DNA from 3 places in the Idiomarina sp. Sol25 genome. Region 3 is predicted to be linked to each of the others. Evidence: predicted binding sites of a transcription regulator. Region 3 holds the regulator's gene; each other region holds the start of a gene.

Region 1 (5,429 bases), on a different contig from region 3:
AATTGTTTGTGTAACAAATGCCCAGTGTTTGATGAGCCGGTGAAATACAGACCATCAATTTGTGGGTGTGCTGACAATGCCTTACCCGTGTCAACTTCGCCCTGAACCAGGTTAAGAACCCCCGCCGGGATGCCTGCTTTTTCCCATAACTTAACGGTTTCCTGGGCCACCATAGGAGTCAGTTCGCTTGGTTTGAACACCACGGTATTACCCGCAATAAGCGCCGGAACAATGTGCCCGTTAGGCAGATGCCCCGGAAAGTTATAAGGGCCATAAACAGCGACCACGCCGTGCGGCTTGTGGCGAATAAAGGCTTTTGCGCCCGGCATATCGTTTTCAACCGTACCGGTGCGTTCATGGTAGGCTCGTTCTGAAATCGCCACCTTACCCATCATAGCGCCAACTTCGGTACGTGTTTCCCAAACCGGTTTGCCAGTTTCTTTAGCCATAGTACGAGCCAGATGCTCTTTATTTTCTTCCAGTAACTCTGAAAATTTCTTACAAACAGCTAAGCGCTCTTCCACGCTGCGACCGGACCAATCCGGAAATGCCGCCCGTGCTGCCAGAATGGCCTTTTCAACCTGGGGTTCACTGGCAGCTTCGCCACTCCAGATAACTTCGTTTCGTGCCGGATCAATCGATTTGAACAGCTGACCTTCACCAGCTTCCCAACAACCATCAATAAATTGAATACTGTTCGTCATACAAATACTCCTGCTTAGAGTGCAACAATGCGGGCTTCATCGCCGCTTTCTAAATGCATTGCCTGGGCTTGTTCTGTCGTCAATACGAGTTCGTCTGCACCTGCCGGTAAAGACAGTTTGGTCGCACGGAAGTTCTTCAGTTGCGTATTGCAGACAATATGAGGAATGCCTTCATCTTCCGCTTTAGATTCGCTTACCGTTACCGTCACTAAACGACTGTTACGGACACTGTTAAGATTACACACTTCGGCTTCAACCGTTGGCCCTGCATCAAATATATCGACGAACCCGCGAAAACGAAAGCCTTCGGATTCCAGCAGTTTCAGTGCCGGCCGGGTATTGTCGTGAACTTTACCGACAACCGCCTGTGCTTCTTTACTCAACAAATTAGTATAAATAGGGAAGCGTGGCATCAGTTCAGAAATAAAGACTTTATCGCCAATGCCACTTAAGTAGTCGGCTTTAGGAAAGTCCATTGAGAAAAAGTTCTCTTCCAGCCAATTCCAGAATGGCGAATCACCATTTTCATCTGAAACACCACGCATTTCGGCTATTACCCAGTCGCTGAAACGCTGTTTAAATTGCGCTAAAAACAGCATACGGAAACGTGACAATGTACGTCCGTTCATATTGTGCCGGTAAGGTTCACGCAAGAACAGTGTGCATAGCTCGGAAACACCGGTGTAGTCATTACACAAGGTTAAGGTTTCCAGTGCATTATAAATATTGAGCTTCTCTGAATGATGCACAACTTTACCTAAACGGTAATGCCAGAAGGCTTCATTCAAACCCACCGCGGCTTCAATACCACTGACACCTGCAATAGTACCGGTTTCGGTATCTTCCATAACAAACAGATAGCTTTCATCGCCCGGTGTTTCAACGGTATCTTTAGCGAATGCTTTTTGCGCCGCGTTAATGCGGCGCTCCAGCAGCGACTGGTCTACCGGTAAAGAAGTAAAACCATGACCGGACTCAATCGCACACTGGTATAACGCTTCGTAATCTGACGGCTTAATGGGTCTGATTAGCAACATAAAACAGCCTCAGTTATTGACCAACGACCTGGGCAACGGCTTTTTCAAAGCGCTGCAGGCCTTCTTTAATGTCTTCTTCAGAAATAACCAGCGACGGGGTAAAGCGCACCACATTAGCACCGGCAATCAGTACCATAACGCCATGCTCCTGGCCGGCCAGCAAGAAGTCGCGCGCACGCCCTTCGTACTCTTCATTCATTGCCGCACCAAGCAATAAGCCCTGACCGCGAATTTCGCTGAACACGTTATATTTTTCATTAATTGCTGTTAGTTGTTCTTTGAACCACTGCTCACGTTGCTTCACGCCGTCCAGCGTTTCTTTCGTATTTACAACATCAAATACCGCTTCTGATACCGCGCAGGCCAGTGGATTACCGCCATATGTACTGCCGTGTGTACCCGGTTTAAGGTGCTCAGCAATTTCCGTCGTTGTTAGCATAGCGCCAATAGGAAAACCGCCGCCCAATGCTTTTGCTGAAGTCAGAATGTCCGGCGTCACGCCCAGCTGCTCGTACGCATAAAGGCTACCGGTACGACCAAAACCTGTTTGTACTTCGTCAAAAATCAATAACGCGTCGTTTTCGTTACACAGCTCACGTACCGCTTTAACAAACTCTACGTCTGGAGTAACTACACCGCCTTCACCTTGCAATGGTTCCATCATTACAGCGCAAGTTTTGTCGGAAATCAGTTCTTTTAGCGCGTCAATATTGTTGTAGTCCACATGCTCAATCGCACCAGGTTTTGGGCCAAAGCCGTCAGAGTATGCTGGCTGACCACCCACGGTTACGGTAAAGAAGGTACGCCCATGGAAGCCTTTAGTGAAAGCAATAATTTGTTGCTTATGCTCGCCATGCTTTTCAATTGCCCAGCGACGTGCCAGCTTTAATGCTGCTTCGTTAGCTTCAGCACCAGAGTTAGCGTAGTAAACACGATCGGCAAAGGTGGCTTCAGTTAATTTCTTCGCCAGGCGAATTGCCGGTTCGTTAGTAAAAACATTACTTAAATGCCACAGCTTCTGGCTCTGCTCCTGCAGGGCAGACACCATCGCCGGATGGCAATGACCAAGACAGTTCACAGCGATGCCGCCGGCAAAGTCGACATACTCGCGACCTTCCTGATCCCAAACACGAGCACCTTCTCCTTTAACGGGAACCATTGATGCCGGGTTATAGTTCGGAACCATTACATCATTAAACATTTCACGGTTTACTGTCTTATTGTCTGTCATTACTCTCGTCCTTATCGCCTTAGCGAGTTAACAAAGGTGTCAACAAATTCATCTCTAAAAGTAGCCCGCTATTATGCCAAAATTTGTGCAGTTTGTCTGTGATAATTCAGTTATAAATCCCTAAAACCGAGGGTTTACGCTTTTCTTGCATAAGATACGAATAGTTATGCTAATGCATGCTGAAACGATGAATCTTTAGTCATTATTTTTTAGGCCAGAAAAAATGAACCTACTGAGTTAACATTTAACTACGCAGAATTACATTGATTTTTAACTGGCGTTAATTTAGCCTGAATTATTGAATAAATGTTCGGCTGGAAAAGACGTTATGGAAAATCAGACTCCGCCCCTGAACGCCTCATCTCAACCCCACTTAAAGCTGACCTACTTACGCCCGGGCGACGTAATTGATGTTGAGTTTTCTTCGGCGACCAAGGTACGCACCAAGCTTCAGGTTGTGGGCTTTGACACCGGTAACTATTTATTGTTGAAGCAGCCTAACCCGCGCACTGATGGCAGCTACGCCGATGTTTTATATGAAGGTAACCCGGTTATTGTTCGCTTGGTTTTAGAGGGAGAAGCGGGTGAATGCCTGGCTTTTAAAACAAAGATCCGGGCCGTCTCTAATATTCCTTTCCGGTTGCTGTATCTGGATTATCCGAAACAAATAGAGAATCGCGCATTGCGGGCACAACGGCGTGTACGAACTCATATTCCAGTTGATGTTACTGCTGATGGCACTCAGACCAAAAACAAAAAGAAGTTAGCCAGTGGCGTTATTGTCGATATTTCTTCTGCCGGTTGCCAAATTGTGTTTAAGGCGCAGAGCCAGACGGGTAATGTCACTCACATGAATATAAAGATCAGTATAGGTTCAGGTTCTCAGAGAGACCCTCTGACTCTTTCAGGTCAAATTATGAACCAACGCAAAGACTATGGAATGATAAGTGTTGGCGTGCGCTTCACTGACGAGGAAGCGCATATCAATAAGGTATTCGATCATTTATTAATCGACACCGAGTTTGAATGTTGAAGCTTCTATTCAGGCACCACAATTGGCGGGCGTTTTAAACTCACATTGTGCAAACGAGCGACAGTTTCTGACTTTATTGAATGCTTGTTTAACAGGTGTTTACCCTCTTCCAGACTGGCAAGGTCTACTTCCCGCAGCATTCTGAATTCGCAATAAGCATTGGCCTGAGCTAACGCTTCAGCATATTCAGATTCATATCCTTGCTCTTTCGTTTTACTTTGTGTAAAAGCTAGTAAGTGTTCGCTTACCGGAACTCGCTTTAATCCCCAGCCTTCAGCAACCAGGTAACTTACGTCCTTATCCTTTTCCAACATTAAATCGCGCAGAAAGCGCTCGTCCGGAGTTAAGGTGACAATAGTATTGTGACGCTCAGGTGACTTATCGTTAACGCTTTGCATAGCGAATTCGCGCTGTACCTCATCAAATAAACGCAAATACAGCTTGGTTAAGGCAATTTTTCCCAGCTCATGGAACATACCAATGGTATAAGCTAAAACAGGATCTCGCAGGTTACGCTCTACCGCAATATTGTGCGCGGCAATAGCCGTACCCAGCGAATGCTCCCAAATTTTCCGGCGGAATAAGGTGAACGGTTGCGTAGCCGGCGGCAACCAGTTTTGCATAATGTAGGCAGGGGCCAGCAGGCGCAAATTTTCGGTACCCACGAAGCTCATGGCCACCCGCAGATTATCAATTTTTACCTGCTTATTCCGGTCAATAAATGGTGGTTGATTGACCGTACGGATTAGTCCCGTATGGAACCAGTCCATGCCTTGCACAACAGACTCAATCCGGCGCATAGACGCGGCTTTCATGCTAAGCGTATCGAGTAATTCAGGTAGTTTCTCAGGCAGTGGGATCAAGCGCTCGCTGATGTAGTCGCCATCTTCTATGGCTTTCAACGCACGATGATAAATCTCTTCATGCAATTCATCAGAAATACGATCGGCATAACGCTGACGCGCCTGCGCTTTGCGATCCCGCTCTTCATAGTTCAGACGCTCAACTTCTAAAAGCTTACGTCGCTGCTCATGCACTTCATTGTCGGTACCATCTTCTTTTGAACGAGTTTTACGCGCAAACGGAAAGCTTATGAGATAGTTAATAAAGCGTTTTTCTAAGCGCAAAGCGGGATCGTTACTACCACCTTCTGTGGTACCCGCAAAAAAGTGGAACATGTTACCTCGGTATTAGCTGAACTGCGGCTGTATTATGTTGAATAAGCAGAGAAAATACTACTTACTGATTATCGTATATAACGTAAAAAATTCGCTAACAGACTATGTCCTTGTGCCGTCATAACAGATTCAGGATGAAACTGGACACCAAACAGTGGTAAATTTCGGTGTCTTATCGACATAATCTCAAATTGCCCATTTTTGCTTAACGTATCGGCATCAATAATAAAATCTGTAGATAAGCTC
Region 2 (5,429 bases), on a different contig from region 3:
AGTGCGGAAGAAAAGTCTGAAACCATTAATCGCATTAAGCAGCTTCTGATTGATGAAGATGCTGTATTGGTGGCGCACTACTACACAGACCCTGATATTCAGGCATTAGCTGAGGAAACCGGTGGCTGTGTGGCCGATTCTTTAGAAATGGCTCGTTTTGGGCGAGATCACCCGGCGAAGAAACTGATTGTAGCTGGTGTCCGTTTCATGGGTGAGACAGCAAAAATTCTTACGCCTCACAAACAAGTACTGATGCCGACATTAAAAGCCGAGTGTTCTCTTGACCTTGGCTGTCCACCAGAAAAATTTGCTGAGTTTTGTGATCAACATCCTGACCGGACCGTTGTTGTTTACGCTAACACTTCGGCAGCGGTAAAAGCTCGTGCAGACTGGGTAGTGACATCCAGTATGGCGCTTGAGCTTGTCGATCATCTGGATTCCAAAGGAGAAAAAATTCTTTGGGCACCGGATAAGCATTTGGGCGGCTATATCGCACGGGAAACCGGTGCAGATATGCTGCTGTGGCAGGGTGCTTGTGTCGTGCATGATGAGTTTAAAGCGAAAGCTCTGCAGGATATGAAAAAGCTTCATCCTGAGGCCGCTATTCTCGTGCACCCTGAGTCGCCGGAGAATATTGTGGCGATGGCGGATGCTGTTGGCTCTACTTCGCAGCTTATTAAGGCGAGTCAGGAATTACCGAATGAGACTTTCATAGTAGCAACCGATAAAGGCATTTTTTATAAAATGCAGCAGTTGCAGCCGAATAAGACCTTTATTGAAGCCCCAACCGCGGGTAATGGTGCAACGTGTCGCAGTTGTGCACATTGTCCCTGGATGGCAATGAACGGCTTAAAAGCGATAGAAGAGGCGTTAACGGATGGTGGAGCAACACATGAGATTCATGTCGATGAAGCTCTGGGTCAAAAAGCCATGGTGCCGTTAGACCGAATGCTGGAATTTTCAGCTAGCTTAAAATAATTTAAAGGCTCCTTCGGGAGCCTTTCTACTATTGGTCCATAAAACATATTTATAACAATAATAACTTCAGTGCCTACCGAAGTGAATTTCTGCATGCTAATCTAACTTTATTGAATAATTATTCGAGTGGTGTAAGCATGGGACTTTATGATCCAGCTGATGTCCGTGATAACTGCGGTTTTGGCCTTATCGCTGATATTAATGGCGAAGCTCAGCAAGGTTTAATTTCTACCGCAGTAAAAGCGTTGGATCGTATGCAACATCGTGGTGGTATTGGCGCCGATGGTAAAACCGGAGATGGCTGTGGGCTGCTACTGCAAATACCCGAACAGTTTTTCCGCCATTACGCAGAAACCCAAGGCTGGCAGCTAAGCAAGAAGTTTGCTGTCGGTATGATATTTTTTAGCGGCGACAAGGATAAGCGTGAGTCTGCCCGCCATCTTATTGAGCAAGAGCTTCAAAGAGAGACTTTAGCGGTCACTGGCTGGCGTAAAGTTCCGGTTAACAACCAAGTACTGGGTGAAGGCGCTAAAGCCTCTGAGCCGGTTATTGAGCAGGTTCTGGTGTCGGCTCCGCCGGGCTGGCGTAAAAAAGATCTAGAAAGACGCTTGTATATGGCCCGAAGGCGCATCGAAAAGCGGATGCCTAATCAGGATGAGCTTTATATTTCGTCGTTGTCGAGTCTGGTCTTAGTCTATAAAGGCCTGATGATGGCAGCTGACTTGCCGGCTTATTACATCGACTTAGCCGATGCCGAAATGAAAACCTCTATTTGTGTCTTCCATCAACGCTTCTCTACCAATACAGAACCGCGCTGGCCGCTGGCTCAGCCTTTCCGGTTCCTTGCTCACAACGGTGAAATTAATACTGTACGTGGAAATCGTCAGTGGACACAGGCAAGAGCTTATAAATTTCAGACGCCCTTATTGCCGGATCTACAAGACGCAAAGCCACTGGTGGGCCTGTCAGGCTCCGATTCTGCGTCGTTAGACAATATGCTGGAGCTATTACTGGCTGGCGGCATGGATTTATTCCGGGCAATGCGTTTGCTGATTCCACCGGCATGGCAGGGCGATGCCACTATGTCGGACGAAATGCGCGCCTTTTACGAGTTTAACTCCCTGCATATGGAGCCCTGGGATGGGCCTGCCGGCGTTGTCATGAGCAATGGCCGACATGTGGCCTGCAGTCTGGATAGAAATGGTCTGCGTCCGGCGCGATATGTTCTGACCCGTTCGGGTATTCTGACCATTGCTTCAGAAGTGGGTATCTGGGATTACGACGAGCAGGAAGTGATTGAAAAAGGTCGCTTAGGACCGGGACAAATGATGGCGGTGGATACCTATACCGGCAAAATTTGGTATAACGACCAAATTGAAGAAGAACTCAAGCAGCGTCACCCCTATAAACAATGGCTGGAACAGCACCGTCGTCACTTAATACCGTTTGAGCGTAGCCACGCTGACAAGCTGGGTAAGCGTTTGTATGACGACAAGACCATGCTGGTTTTTCATAAAGCGTATTTGTACTCCGAAGAAGAAATCCAGCAAATTATCAGTGTTCTGGCCAAAGATGGTCAGGAAGCTGTGGGTTCTATGGGCGACGATACACCCACTGCGGTGCTCTCAAAGCAGCCGCGTTTGCTTTACGACTATTTCCGCCAGCAGTTTGCGCAGGTGACCAACCCGGCCATTGACCCGATTCGTGAAAGCCATGTCATGTCGCTTTCCACTATTATCGGGCGTGAGCATAACGTATTTAACGAAGCATCAGGCGATGCCGATCGGGTGGTATTTGAATCTCCTATCCTGATGTACACCGATTTAAAACAGCTACGTGAACTGGACGAACAACATTACCGTTCAACCACTTTATCGCTTGGTTTTAAACCGAAGCAGCAAAACCTGCAACAAGCCATCGATAGCCTGGTTGAACAGGCAAAAGCCGCGGTTAAGGATGAACAAACGGTTATTCTGGTTCTCAGTGATAGAGATTTACAGCGGGAACAGCTGACGATACCGGCAGCCATGGCTGTTGGGGCGGTGCAACAAGTGCTGGTGAATAATGATCTTCGCTGTGATTCAAACATTATTATTGAAACCGCCTCCGCGCGTGATCCGCACCATATGGCAGTATTAATAGGTTTAGGCGCCACTGCGGTTTATCCGTACCTTGCGTATGAGACCGTGGAACAACTGGTGGCCAGGGGCAAAGTCACACTGGACATAAAGGAGGCGTTGCTCAACTACCGTAAAGGCCTGAATAAAGGCTTACTGAAAATACTCTCGAAAATGGGTATTGCGACAGTGGCGGGGTACCGGGGATCCTCCTTGTTTGAGGCGGTTGGGCTAAACGAAGATGTGCGTCGTCTTTGCTTTGAAAACGTGCCAGCACGCATTGATGGTACTGGGTTTGACGATATACAGCAGGATCTTCAGCAAAGCTTCCACCGTGCCTGGTTAACACGAAAAAAACTGGCTCAGGGCGGCTTGCTAAAATATGTGCACGGCGGGGAGTATCACGCTTACAACCCGGATGTTGTGACTTCACTGCAACGCGCGGTAGCAACAGGCGAGCAGCGAGATTACGACGTTTACGCTAAGTTCGTTAATGAGAGGCCGGTGACTCACCTGCGTGATTTGCTCAGCATTAAATTGCCTGAAAAAGCAAAAATTAAAAAAGAAAAGGTAGAAGCTAAAGAGCTTCTTTTTCAGCGTTTTGATACGGCGGCTATGTCGATAGGTGCGTTAAGCGCTGAAGCTCATGAAGCCTTAGCTATTGCCATGAATACTATTGGCGGGCACTCAAATTCTGGTGAAGGCGGGGAAGATCCGAAGCGTTTTAACAACGCAAAAAATTCGCGAATTAAGCAAGTGGCCTCGGGACGCTTTGGTGTTACGCCGCATTATCTGGTTAATGCTGATGTTATACAGATAAAAGTTGCGCAGGGGGCCAAACCCGGCGAGGGTGGCCAGCTGCCCGGCGAAAAAGTCACTGCAGAAATTGCCCAGCTGCGTTACGCCGTTGCGGGAACTACCTTGATATCGCCGCCGCCTCATCACGACATTTATTCCATTGAAGACTTAGCTCAACTGATTTTTGACTTAAAGCAGGTAAACCCGAAAGCCTTAGTTTCAGTCAAGCTGGTTTCTACGCCTGGCATTGGCACCATTGCTACAGGTGTCGCGAAAGCGTATGCCGATTTAATTACTGTGTCCGGCTATGACGGCGGAACCGGTGCCAGTCCCATGACTTCCGTCAAGTATGCCGGCTCGCCCTGGGAGCTAGGTCTTGTTGAGGTGCACGAAGCTTTAGTTGTTAATAATCTGCGCCATAAAATTCGGTTGCAGGTCGATGGCGGCTTAAAAACCGGTATGGATATTGTTAAGGCGGCTATTTTAGGCGCTGAGAGCTTTGGCTTTGGCACCGCCCCTATGATTGCTCTGGGGTGTAAATATTTACGCATTTGCCATTTGAACAACTGCGCAACCGGTGTGGCTACTCAGGATGAAACTCTGCGCCGTGAACATTTCTCAGGCTTGCCGGAACGCGTGGTGAAATTGTTTGAGTTTATGGCGGAAGAGGTTCGCGACATTCTCGCTCAATTGGGGCTGGAAAAGTTAACCGACGCTATTGGCCGGGTTGATCTACTGGAACGACTGACCGGTGAAACCAAACGTCAGCAGCAGTTACAGTTACATGCCTTGTTGCAGTCCGCAGGAGTGCGTTCAGAGCACTCTTTATATTGCACCGAGAAGAACCCGCCGTTTGACCAGGGCAAGCTGAACCAGCGTTTGCTGGAATTGTGCAAAGAGTCTATCGATAAGCGCAGCGGAGGTCATTGGTCCTTGGCTATTCGTAACGATGACCGTTCGGTTGCTGCAAGTGTATCGGGTTACATTGCCAGTCAGCATGGAAACCAGGGAATGGCGGTTGCGTCAATTACCTTAGGTTTTATTGGTACCGCAGGACAAAGCTTTGGTGCATGGAATGCCGGTGGCTTAAAGCTGTACCTGACCGGAGACGCCAACGACTACGTCGGGAAAGGTATGGCCGGTGGTGAAATTACCATTAAGCCACCAGCAGGCTGTCGTTATAACACGCACGAAGCCGTTATTATGGGGAATACCTGTCTGTACGGCGCGACTGGCGGCAAGCTTTATGCTGCCGGTTGTACCGGCGAGCGTTTCGCGGTTCGTAACTCCGGCGCTACAGCTGTGGTAGAGGGCATTGGTGACCATGGCTGTGAATATATGACAGGCGGAATTGTGGTGGTACTGGGTGACTGCGGCATCAATTTTGGTGCAGGCATGACCGGCGGTTTTGCTTATTTAAGAGACAGCGACGGTGATTTGCACCGTCGGCTTAACCACGAATTGGTTGAAGCCGTAGCAGTGGATACCCCGATTATTCAGGAGCACTTGCGCGGTTTAATTCATGAGCATCACGAA
Region 3 (5,429 bases):
ACATCCCTGTAGGGCTTGGGTAGCGCCATCCATGGCGCTACACACCTCCGAAACAGAACCTTTCCCGCTTTAGGCATTTCCGATTAGCAATTGCCATCCATGGCCTTCGGCACTCTGCCATAGAAACCTTCAACACTCGTAACGCTTGCAATCCAACAGCCTGCCCCTTTTAAGCATCTTCTAGCCTGATAATTAAAAAACTAACGCTGTGTATCAATTGGAATATTTGAGCGTACGTCTAGCTGGAAAAATATTGGGGTTGGTCAGTATTGGCGAAAAGCCGTTGCAGGGTTATCTGGAGAAAGTGTGCAGCGCCAAGGATGGCGCTGCCCAAGCCTTACAGGGACGTACTTGCAGGCGTCTTTCGGAAGGTAACCTGCAATGGCCAGCCGATGCTGGCCTACCCCAATATTTTCAAGAGCGGAGTGCTGAAAGCTTAGCTGGCGAAGTCGATGCCAGTTTGGATGTCGCCTTTCAGGCCGTCTAGCATGTCGTCCATGCATTTTTGTTCAAATGCACTTAGTTTGCCGTAAGACAGGATTTCTTCGGCGCCGTTTTTGCCTAAGCGTACTGGCTGTGCAAAGAACTTAGCGTTGTCGCCAGGACCTTCTACGTAGGTGCACTCAACAGTGTCCTGACCTTGCAGGCCTTTCAGCAGTGACAAGGCAAAACGTGCTGCTGCCTGACCCATAGAAAGGGTTGCTGAGCCGCCGCCAGCTTTAGCTTCGACAACTTCAGTACCGGCATTCTGGATACGGTGAGTTAAGTCTTTGATTTCTTGTTCAGTGAACTCAACGCCTTCCACCTGAGACAGCAATGGCAGAATAGTTGTACCACTGTGACCGCCAATTACCGGAACTTCTACGTTTTCTGGGTTCAGACCACGCAGTTCGCCTACAAAGGCTTCTGAACGAATAACGTCAAGTGTGGTAACACCGAACAGCTTACGCTTGTCGTAGCAACCCGCTTGCTTCAGTACTTCAGCAGCGATTGGAACGGTGGTGTTTACTGGGTTCGTAATGATACCAACGCAGGCGTCAGGGCAGTTGTCTGCTACGCCCTGTACTAAGTTTTTAACGATGCCTGCGTTCATGTTGAACAGGTCAGAGCGATCCATACCTGGCTTACGTGGTACGCCGGCAGGAATTAATACAATGTCGCTGCCCACTAATGCTGATGCTAAGTCGTCTTTACCGAAGCCTGTTACTTTCACGTCGGTAGGGATATGACTTAAGTCAACCGCCACACCTGGAACTACTGGCGCAACGTCATACAACGACAATTCTGAACCTGCTGGTAATTGGGTTTTCAGAAGCAATGACAATGCCTGGCCGATACCACCGGCCGCACCTAATACGGCTACTTTCATCTCAGACTCCGTTTTTGTTGGTCAATTTAAACTGCTTAAAAATGCAAGATTTGGGGCAAAACTGTACTCTTATATCAGTAAAAATACAACTTTGCCCGATACATATTCAGCACTCGAATAGCGCATCTTTATGCAGTACACTGTCCATAATTATAGCATGGAAACAGCATAGGAATTTGACACTCAAATGGTGCAGGACACGTTACTCGAAGCTTTTAAAACCTTGCTCCGCGAAGAGCGGTACGGCTCGCAGGGAGAAATTGTTAATGCCTTGAAAGCCGAGGGCTTTGATAACATTAGTCAGTCTAAAGTGTCGCGCATGTTGAGTAAGCAAGGAGCGGTTCGTACCCGCAATGCAAAGCAGGAAATGGTTTACTGTTTACCACCTGATTTAGCCGTGCCTTCCACCCGGGCGCCATTAAGCCAGCTTGTACTGGATATTCAGCATAATGATGTAATGGTCATTATTCGCACAAGTCCGGGGGCTGCCCAGTTAATTGCCCGGTTGCTGGATTCCGTCGGTAAAAAAGAAGGCGTGCTAGGCACTATTGCCGGCGACGACACGATTTTTATTGCACCGCTTAAAGTGGCTGATATTGAATTCACTCTGCGAAAAGTACGTGAGCTGTTCGCAAATCAGGCGGTGCTGCCCTCTTCATAGTCCACTATGTCTTCGGCAACTTCTTTGTTCGCTTCCATAAAGCGCATTGAAGGAACAAAAAAACCGGAGCTGGATACGGCTTGTGAGTAATCAAGTAAGGGGTCGTAAGCCCCTTGTTCGTCGGCGTAATAACGGTTCTTTAGCCACTGGACAACCCTTTTAGGCGAATGGCTAAAATACATGGCCAGAAGCCCCTGTTCACGCAAGTCGCCCCACGGCATATTCTGCCGTAATAGTGGGATAGGCTGTTCGCTACTGTCAATTAAACGACTTTTCGCGGCGTGAGTGACACCTTCTATTTTGGCTTCTGATAGACGTTCACCGGATACTTTCTCACGCCCCATTAACTGTTCCTGCTTTTCCGGGCCTAAATAGTCCCAACGACGCAAGTCATGCCGAAACTTCTGCACAAATAAGTAGCTGCCGTCGACAAAGTCGGCGTCGTCCTGTACGTCAACTAACGCGACTTTACGCTTACGCATCCCCCGCGGGTTATCCGGCGCATCGATAAAGCCGGTTAAGTCGCGGCCGTCCAGATAACGGAAGGAACGGATTTGTTCAGCCACTTCAATGTCGTAGCCGAACCATTCCATCAGCGTGCGCCCGGCCAGATAGTTAGCATCGAAACGGTCACAGCGAATTTGTATGACAAGATCATAGGGGTGTCTAGGTGCTTCACGGTCTCCATCGCTAAGCTCAGGGAAAGCCTGCAAGTGCAGCGGTCGCTTATGGGGATAGAGAATATCCCAGTAGTCTGCCCCTATCCCAACAAAGCCTGTTAACATGCCTTCAGAGAAACGGGCGTCAAGATCGCGTAAAATAGCTGGAAAACGAGCTAACTTGCGACGTAAACTTTCTACGTCATCGCTCATGACGTGACAAAACAACGTCAGACCATGCAGATTAGGTTCCGCGTAGACTCCTGACTGAGCTTTATCCACCCTATTCTCCCGTTTAACTGTTATTTTTGTGGGTTCGTTCTATTCGCTTTTACATTAATTAGCGCAAGAGGCATTATAGAATGCCTGTATTCGTTATGACACCGCAAGGAAAAATCATGCGTAATCTGATACTTATTTTTGGTTTGCTGGGCGTTACAGCCTGCACCACCACAGCTGATAACCAAACCCAGCGTAGCAGCACACAACAACAAAGTGCTGCTGCTGAGTTTCATCAACTGGCTGACACTATCTGGGAAAAACTGAATAAGTCCAGCGATACTGAGCTGACCGATATGTCACCGGAAGCGTTAGAAAAACGCTACCAACAACGCTCAAAGTGGCTCGAACAGCTTAACGCCGTTAACCTTAACGCGCTTAGCCGGGATGACCAAATCAACCATGCGATGATCCATTATACGTTAAAAAACAAAGTGGATGAGTATCGTTTTAAAGCACACTACATGCCATTAACGGCAGAAGGAAGCTTCCACAGTTCTTTAGCTTTTATGCCATCGTACACTTCGTTCTCTTCAGCTGAGGACTATCAAAATTACATTGCGAAACTGCGTTCAATTCCACGTTATATGGAACAACAAACGCATTGGTTACGTAAAGCGATAGAGGAAGGTTATACGCAACCAGCCGCTGCTATGGCTGGCTTTGAAGAAAGCATACTGGCCTACATTGTACAAGATGCCGACCAAAGCGTGTATTTCTCGCCATTTTCTGATCAACCGGGCTTTATTAATGACCAGCAGTGGAAGCAGCTAAAAGAAGATGCGTTAACCGCTATTGATCAGCAAGTTATGCCGGCGTATGACGACTACTTTAACTTTATGGTCACAGAGTATCTGCCGAATTCTCGTGAGAGTGTTGGTGCCAGCGAGCTACCAAACGGCGATGCTTTCTACCAGAACAGAATTAAACATTACACCACGCTTGATATGAGCGCTGACGAAATCCATGAAATTGGATTGCAGGAAGTTGCGCGTATTCGCGGCGAGATGCTGGAAGTTATTGAGGAAACCGGTTTTGACGGTAACTTTGACGAGTTTGTCGACTTTTTACGTACAGATGACCAGTTTTACCCGGAAACTGCAGAAGAGTTATTGGAGTATGCCGCCTGGATAGCGAAGAAAATGGACGGTGAACTTCCAAAACTGTTTAAAACCTTACCCCGCCAGCCTTACGGTATAGCACCGGTACCTGCTGAGATCGCCCCCAAATACACAACCGGCCGTTATTCAGGTTCAAGCCGGGATGACCGCGCGGGATTCTACTGGGTAAATACCTACGCGCTGGACCGCCGTCCGCTTTACCAGATGGAAGCCTTAACTCTGCACGAAGCAGTACCGGGACACCATTTACAAAGCGCTATAGCGAACGAACTGAAAGACTTACCGGAATACCGCCAGCAAACTTATATTTCCGCTTTTGGTGAAGGCTGGGGTTTGTACTCTGAGTACCTGGGTCTGGAAGCCGGTTTCTATGAAGACCCTTACAGCAACTTTGGTCGTTTAAGCTACGAAATGTGGCGTGCGGCGCGCTTAGTGGTGGATACCGGTATGCATGCCAAAGGCTGGAGCCGTGAGCGAGCAATGGAGTTTATGGCCAATAATACTGCGTTGTCACTTCATAATGTGAAAACCGAAATTGACCGTTACATTACCTGGCCTGCACAAGCGCTTTCGTACAAGCTGGGCGAACTGACCATTAAGCGTTTGCGTGCAGAAGCCGAGCAACAGCTGGGTAATAAGTTCGATATTCGTGAATTCCACGATGCGGTACTGGAAAACGGCAGCGTACCACTGAAAGTACTCGAGCAGCACATCAACAACTGGATTGCTGAGCAGAAATAACGGCATTGAACCATGAGTGCTGAGGTTACAAGGGCTTTTCCGGAGGAAGCCCGCAAGTACTTCCCTGTAGGGTTTGAGCAGCGCCATCCTTGGCGCTGCACACCTCCTGAAAAGCCCTTATAACCATCGGCGCACTCATTATTCACTGCCTAAATCAGCCTATTTTTAAGGCTCAAACTTCTTTGTTCCAACCTCACACCCTAATCTTTCTTTTGCTTCACTAAGAGACAGCAAGTTCTGGTTTCGGATATCCCGCTCAGCTAGATTCATTAGCTTAAGTGTGGCAATAGCTTCTTCGGCATTTAGTGATGCTGTGTTTTGCTTAATATGATGGATAGTTTTTATCTGCATAATTAACTCCTGCCAGACAAACTAAAGTATAGTCCATTAAGAAACGACCCGAAAATTAGGCACAAAAAAACCGCCGAAGCGGTTTTAGGTAAACTTATATGGGAATGAAAACACATTGTGGCCGGTAACAGGAAGTGTCTGGCGCCATGGATGGCGCCAGCCAAGCCTTACAGGGACGTACTTGCAGGCGTCTTCCTGTTACCGGTCATTATGTTTCCATTCCCCATCATTAAGCCACGTTGATGGTT

The links. Region 3 encodes ArgR, which controls arginine synthesis, uptake and breakdown. Its sites were predicted from a motif close to ANTGAATANNTATTCANT; they were not measured.
Region 1: a site for ArgR is predicted at 3,159-3,176, ahead of Q5L94_RS06180 (aspartate aminotransferase family protein). Genes of this name have one in related genera too.
Region 2: a site for ArgR is predicted at 1,088-1,105, ahead of gltB (glutamate synthase large subunit). Genes of this name have one in related genera too.

Annotation. Positions count from the first base shown of each region.
Region 1 covers NZ_JAUPEW010000003.1:46,882-52,310, forward strand. Annotated here, with positions in the region: gene astD (succinylglutamate-semialdehyde dehydrogenase) at 1-704, opposite strand, end outside; gene astA (arginine N-succinyltransferase) at 719-1,741, opposite strand; gene Q5L94_RS06180 (aspartate aminotransferase family protein) at 1,755-2,972, opposite strand; gene Q5L94_RS06185 (flagellar brake protein) at 3,301-4,005, shown strand; gene Q5L94_RS06190 (HDOD domain-containing protein) at 4,011-5,183, opposite strand; gene Q5L94_RS06195 (aminodeoxychorismate/anthranilate synthase component II) at 5,252-5,429, opposite strand, start outside.
Region 2 covers NZ_JAUPEW010000001.1:280-5,708, forward strand. Annotated here, with positions in the region: gene nadA (quinolinate synthase NadA) at 1-978, shown strand, start outside; gene gltB (glutamate synthase large subunit) at 1,116-5,429, shown strand, end outside.
Region 3 covers NZ_JAUPEW010000004.1:124,504-129,932, reverse strand. Annotated here, with positions in the region: gene mdh (malate dehydrogenase) at 437-1,369, opposite strand; gene argR (transcriptional regulator ArgR) at 1,557-2,030, shown strand; gene Q5L94_RS07890 (Dyp-type peroxidase) at 2,006-2,971, opposite strand; gene Q5L94_RS07885 (DUF885 domain-containing protein) at 3,088-4,830, shown strand; gene Q5L94_RS07880 (hypothetical protein) at 4,996-5,181, opposite strand; gene acnB (bifunctional aconitate hydratase 2/2-methylisocitrate dehydratase) at 5,411-5,429, opposite strand, start outside.